DNA from 3 places in the Ralstonia sp. 25C genome. Region 3 is predicted to be linked to each of the others. Evidence: predicted binding sites of a transcription regulator. Region 3 holds the regulator's gene; each other region holds the start of a gene.

Region 1 (2,202 bases), 1.8 Mb from region 3:
GGCAGTGAAGCCGTACATGGACCTGACAACGCAATTTCTAGCCTCCGCCATGGAAAGAGGTCAACTGCGTCGCGATGACCCTGAAGTGGCTGCTGCGCATCTGTGCGGGCTACTGGAGTCGGAGCTGTTGCTGAAGTTTCTGCTGCATGCACTCGATAACGTGCCGCCAACCCAACTCGAATCTATCGCAAGGCGCGCTATGAAGGCATTCGTTGCTGCCTATCAGGCATGAAAGGTCTAGCGCCTGCCAGGCTACAACGTATCGTTGCAACTGCGGGCGCGCGTTTGTGTTGCCTGTCCTCGTACGGGGCGCACTAAGCATGGTCAGCAGAAGGAGCGCCGGCTCTTTGCCTACTCGGCCTTTGATATTGAACTCCTCATTGGTGGCCCAAGCCTTCTTGCCGGCGCTGGCATGTGGTTCAACGGTGCTCATTCCGATCGAAAGATGGAGCGGCGCTGGCACTTCGCACTTCCTGCGATCGTCTGCTCGATCTCTCTTGCGGTACTCGGATTGTCGGACCACTCTCTGACTGCGTCCGTCATCTTGTTCTCGCTCGCAGTCATCGGTATTCAGTCGGCGGTTCCGATCTTCTGGAGCGTTCCATCCGGCTAGACGCGAGCGCTGGCCAAATTTGCCAGAGGGCGACGCTGCGAATCGGATGGATCAGCGCGGCGGCCGCGCTATTGGATATAAGTGGCAAATAGGTCACTAAGGTGGCATGGAGCTAGGTTTGGCCGGTATCCCGGCCGCACCGGCGGCTCTCCTCTTCAGGGAAAACCCGTGTTTGCGGGCCTGCTTCATTGGCGATGCAGGAACGCTCCGCAGCCGAGAAATGCAGCGCCGGGTGAAAGTCAGCGCGTTGTGTCAGACCGCTCTAGTGAACTCTAAGCCATTGAAATTAAAGAGATTGTTGGCCAGGATTGTGTACATCTGCGCCCGAGAGTTCCACATTGAGTGACCAAAGTTCCAAATTGAGTGAATCTCGACAACCCCCTCCGGGCATTCCCCATTCTTGAAATCGTAATACCCCGTCCCTATAATTAGCACTCGCCGGGCAGGAGTGCTAACAATGCCTCCGACCCCCGATGCTTTCCCGATGCGCCGCGTCTTGCGGCGCGTTTTGTGAATAAACACTCACTTTGCATTGAGGAGTTGTGTATGAACCTGCGTCCTTTGCACGACCGCGTGATCGTGAAGCGCCTGGACAACGAAACCAAGACCGCTTCGGGCATCGTCATCCCTGACGCCGCCGCTGAAAAGCCGGATCAAGGCGAAGTGCTGGCCGTCGGCCCGGGCAAGAAAGACGACAAGGGCAATGCGATCGCGCTGGACGTCAAGGTCGGCGACCGCGTGCTGTTCGGCAAGTACGCCGGCCAGGGCGTCAAGGTGGATGGTCAGGAAGTCCTGGTCATGCGCGAAGAAGACATCATGGCCGTGGTGCAAAAGTAAGCACGCGCTCGTTCGCAAGGCTTACCTGTAACCCAATCCTCATTGCCGGCGCAGCTTAAGGGCGCGCGGGCAACATCCAAAGATCTCGGAGATTCTCAAGATGGCAGCTAAAGACGTAGTGTTCGGCGACGCCGCACGTGCCAAGATGGTCGAAGGCGTGAACATTCTCGCCAACGCAGTGAAGGTGACCCTGGGCCCGAAGGGCCGTAACGTGGTGCTGGAGCGCAGCTTCGGTGGCCCGACCGTGACCAAGGACGGTGTGTCGGTCGCCAAGGAAATCGAGCTGAAGGACAAGCTGCAGAACATGGGCGCGCAAATGGTCAAGGAAGTCGCTTCCAAGACCAGCGACAACGCCGGTGACGGCACCACCACCGCAACGGTGCTGGCCCAGTCGATCGTGCGCGAAGGCATGAAGTACGTTGCCGCGGGCATGAACCCGATGGACCTGAAGCGCGGCATCGACAAGGCTGTGACGGCCGCCGTCGAAGAGCTGAAGAAGATCAGCAAGCCGACGACCACCAGCAAGGAAATCGCTCAAGTTGGCGCCATTTCGGCCAACAGCGACGAATCCATCGGCCAGCGCATCGCTGAAGCCATGGACAAGGTCGGCAAGGAAGGCGTGATCACCGTGGAAGACGGCAAGTCGCTGGCCGACGAGCTGGATGTCGTGGAAGGCATGCAGTTCGACCGCGGCTACCTGTCGCCGTACTTCATCAACAACCCGGAAAAGCAAGTTGTCCAGCTGGACAACC
Region 2 (2,202 bases), 1.4 Mb from region 3:
AAGCGCCGCACGCTGGAAGACTTCCGTGGCAAGGTTGTCGTGATGTTCTTCGGCTACACGCATTGCCCGGACGTCTGCCCGACCACGCTGGCCGAACTGCGCGCCGTGATGGACACCCTCGGCAAGGAAGCCGACCGCGTGCAGGTGTTGTTCGTCACGGTGGACCCGGAGCGCGATACGCAAGACCTGCTGGCCAAATACGTGCCGGCGTTCGACCCGCGCTTCATTGGCCTGCGCCCGGCCAACGAGGCGGAGTTGAAGAAGGTCGCCTCCGACTTCAAGGTGTTCTATAGCAAGGTGCCGGGCAGCTCGCCCGACAACTACACGATGGATCACACCGCGGGCAGCTACATGTTTGACCCGAAGGGCAACCTGCGCCTGTTCATCAAACACGGCCAGGGGCCGGAGCCGATCGCGCACGACATCAAGCAGCTGCTGGCCGACTGATCGACTGATCTGCCGCCAGCGCCCAAAGAAAAAGCCCGCCAACTTGGCGGGCTTTTTTACTGCGGGGAAACCGCTCAGGCAAACGCCTGCAGCGCTCCTTTCATCTTCTTCATCGCGGCCGATTCGATCTGGCGGATGCGCTCGGCTGACACGCCAAACTCGTCAGCCAGTTCGTGCAGCGTGGCGCCGCCCGATCCGTCATCGTTCACGTTCAGCCAGCGGGCTTCGATGATACGGCGGCTGCGGTCGTCCAGCTTGGCCAGCGCCGTTTCGATACCTTCGCTTTGCAGGCGATCCTGGCTGCGCGACTCAATCACGCGGGTCGGCTCGTTGTGCGTGTCGGCCAGGTAGGCGATCGGGGCGTACGACTCTTCGCCGTCATCCATCTGGCCTTCCAGCGCGATGTCGCCACCTGAGAGGCGCGTTTCCATCTCGCGCACTTCTGCGCCCTTGACGTTGAGTTCGGCCGCTACGGCGCTGATCTCGTCCGGCGAGAAGGTCGCCTGCGCATCTTGCTTGTGGCTGCGCAGGTTGAAGAACAGCTTGCGCTGGGCCTTGGTGGTGGCCACCTTGACCATGCGCCAGTTCTTCAGGATGTACTCGTGCATCTCGGCCTTGATCCAGTGCATCGCGTACGAGACCAGACGCACGCCCTGATCCGGGTCGAAGCGCTTGACGGCCTTCATCAGGCCGATGTTGCCTTCTTGGATCAGATCAGCATGCGGCAGGCCGTAGCCGAGGTAGCCGCGGGCGATCGATACGACCAGGCGCAGGTGCGAAAGCACCAGGCGGCGGGCCGAATCAATGTTGCCGGTATTACGGTAGTCACGGGCGAGGTGTTGCTCTTCCTCGGCCGACAGCATCGGCACCCGGTTGACGCTCTGGATATAGGCGTCGATGTTGCCCAGGTTGCCAGGGAACGCCAGCGCCCATCCATTGCCGGCGTTGCCGGACGGCTGGGTGGCGATTGCGGAAACGGTATTCACGGGGATGACTGCGTTCACTCAGGACTCCTGTCGAAATCCAGTGGAGGTTTGGAAAGGCATCTTAGCACTCCAACCGGATGAGTGCTAATAGGACATTTTTGTCCGGTTGATAGTTCCCGTAAATCAGGGGATTCGCCTCAATAGTGTGATGTTTGCGACGCAACAAAACAAGCCGCGCACCCAGTCATAGACTGCCGCCAGCGCCCTCGGTTCGCGCTCAGGCGGCGGTATTGCGGCCGCGTGACTTGGCCCAATAGAGTGCGCGATCCGCCTCGCGTAATGCGATGTCGGCGTCATGAACTTCGGGGCCTGGGCATGCCACGCCAATGCTGGCCGTCACATGCAAGACCACGTCGCCAGACAGCGCCATTGGGGGCCGGATGGCGCTGACGACCTTCTGTGCGGTGTGCAGCGCATCATCGGGGGCGTCGATCGGGTCGAGCAGGATGACGAATTCGTCACCTGCGAGCCGGGCGACGGTGTCGGTGCGGCGTACGGCGCGCTGCAGGCGGCGGGCGACTTCCACCAGCACGGAGTCGCCGGTGGCGTGGCCGTAGGTGTCGTTGATGTGCTTGAAGTGATCCACGTCGAGGTACAGCACCGCCATCGGCGCGGGCTGGCGTTGGCGGCGCTCGAGCGCGCCGCGCAGGCGCTCGTAGAGCTCGTAGCGGTTCGGCAGGCCGGTCAGCGCATCAAAGCGGGCCATGCGCGAGAGTTCCATCTCGCTGCGCTTGGCTTCGGTCACGTCTTGCACGAAGGTGTAGACGCC
Region 3 (2,202 bases):
CGCATACGCCGTCGACCCGGTGGGCGTCGAGACGATCAAGCCGTCCGAACGCTGGTTGTACATGAAGAAGCCATCCACCGACACCGCCAGCTCGACCATGCCCGAAATGCCCGAGCGGTTGACCACCACGTCGTTGAAGGCGAGGGCGGAGAAGATGACATCGTCGTCGCGCACCACCTGGGCTTGCAGCAGCGTGCGCGTTTCCGATTCGTACTGGCCGGCCAGCATGGCGGGCAGCACGTTGTGCACGTCGTCGAACGGGATGTCGGTCATGAAGCCGAGCCGTCCGTGGTTGACGCCGATCACGGGCACGTTTGCGCCAGCCAGGTGGCGGCCGATACCCAGCAGCGTGCCGTCGCCGCCGAGCACGACGGCCACGTCGGCCTGTCGTGCCATGTCTTCGGGCGGCAGCGCCGGGTAATCCTGGACGCCGATATTGAGCGCCGTTTCGCGCTCGAACACGATGTCGCGGCCGCTGGCGGCGATGCACGACGCCAGTTCCATGAGCGGGCCGGCAATGTTGGCGGCCGAATACCGGCCCACCAGCGCAACCGTCTTGAACGGCGCGGCGGGCGAACCAGGCGCAGCCGGTGAACTGGGTGAACCGGAGGGGGCGGCGGGAGCTTGCGGGGCCACGGCAGATGGGGAAATCGACATGCGCGCATTACACCATATCGATATGACCCCCGCCACGTTTGACCGTGTTTGACGAGAAACGCCCACATCACCCGTAGGTTGGCGCTGATTTTGCGTAAAATTGAAGAATCATGGACAAGCGCGCCACCATCCTCCTCAAGACCCTGATCGAACGGTACATCGCCGAGGGGCAGCCTGTCGGCTCGCGCACCTTGTCGAAGTATTCAGGGCTCGATCTGTCGCCGGCCACCATCCGCAATGTGATGTCGGACCTGGAGGAGATGGGCTTCATCGCCAGCCCGCACACCTCGGCCGGGCGGGTGCCCACGCCGCGCGGGTACCGCCTCTTCGTCGACACCATGCTGACCGCCAGCCCGCTGGATGTGCTCAGCACGCAAGACCGGATGGCCCAGCAGATGGTGGGCGCGATTGCCGAGCAGGTGCGCACGCAACTGGCGTCGCATGGGTCGGAATCGTCGCAGCGGGTGATTGCGGCGGCGGCGCAGACGCTGTCCAACCTGTCGCAGTTTGCCGGCGTGGTGATGACGCCGCGCCGCTCGCACGCGTTCCGGCAAATCGAATTCCTGCGGCTGTCGGAAAACCGCATCCTGCTGATCGTCGTCACGCCCGAGGGCGACGTGCAGAACCGCATCATCCACACCGATACGCCATACACCCCGTCGCAGTTGGTGGAGGCGGCCAACTACATCAACGCGCATTACGGCGGCCTGACCTTCGACGCCGTGCGCGAGCGCCTGCGCGGCGAGCTGTCTGCGTTGCAGGCCGACATGACCTCGCTGATGCAGGCGGCGGTGGAGGCGGGCAGCAGCGCTGTGTCGGAAGAAGAGCCGGTGGTGATCTCCGGCGAGCGCAAGCTGCTCGATGTGGAAGACCTGTCGTCTTCCATGGACAAGCTGCGGCGCCTGTTTGCCGTGTTCGAGCAGAAGACGGGCCTGCTGCAACTGCTGGATGTGTCGAGCCGCGCCGAGGGCGTGCAGATCTTCATTGGCGGCGAAAGCAGCCTCGTGCCGCACGAGGACATGGCGGTCATCACCGCGCCGTACGAGGTGGACGGCAAGATCGTCGGCACGCTGGGCGTGATCGGGCCGATGCGCATGGCGTATGAGCGCGTGATTCCGATCGTGGACATCACGGCCAAGCTGCTATCGAGCACGCTCAGCCAATATTGATCTGCGGCCGAGCTGCATAAGCTCAGCCATTTTTCTTCGACGACAGCGCGGTCTGCCGTCTCACACAATCGACTCCGGCGCATGTGCGCGTTTCTCTTCTGCCGGAGTCTTTCATGGCTGGTCTCTCCATCCCCCGTTTGCTGGCTGCAGCATTGTCTGCGGCCGTTTCGTTTGCCTTGTTTGGTGTCGCCCCCGCACGCGCGGCTGACCGCGAGGTCGTCATCGCCTATCAGGACATGGTGCTGCCCTGGCGCTACGCCCAGGCCACCGGTGAGGTCGAGCGCGCCACCGGCTACAAGGTGACGTACCGCCAGCTCGCCAGCGGCGCCGATGTGGTGCGCGCCATTGCGTCGGGTTCGGTGCAGATTGGCGAGGC

Evidence for each region. Region 3 encodes HrcA, which represses chaperone genes, less so after heat shock. Its sites were predicted from a motif close to TTAGCACTCNNNNNNNNNGAGTGCTAA; they were not measured.
Region 1: the regulator HrcA is predicted to act here: its motif matches at 1,042-1,068, upstream of groES (co-chaperone GroES).
Region 2: the regulator HrcA is predicted to act here: its motif matches at 1,495-1,521, upstream of rpoH (RNA polymerase sigma factor RpoH).

What each region holds. Positions count from the first base shown of each region.
Region 1 is NZ_CP196737.1:2,949,579-2,951,780, forward strand. It holds gene ACS7SF_RS13835 (TetR/AcrR family transcriptional regulator C-terminal domain-containing protein) at 1-232, shown strand, start outside; gene groES (co-chaperone GroES) at 1,160-1,450, shown strand; gene groL (chaperonin GroEL) at 1,551-2,202, shown strand, end outside.
Region 2 is NZ_CP196737.1:2,546,820-2,549,021, forward strand. It holds gene ACS7SF_RS11960 (SCO family protein) at 1-447, shown strand, start outside; gene rpoH (RNA polymerase sigma factor RpoH) at 522-1,451, opposite strand; gene ACS7SF_RS11970 (diguanylate cyclase domain-containing protein) at 1,651-2,202, opposite strand, start outside.
Region 3 is NZ_CP196737.1:1,183,850-1,186,051, reverse strand. It holds gene ACS7SF_RS05555 (NAD kinase) at 1-657, opposite strand, end outside; gene hrcA (heat-inducible transcriptional repressor HrcA) at 768-1,826, shown strand; gene tauA (taurine ABC transporter substrate-binding protein) at 1,940-2,202, shown strand, end outside.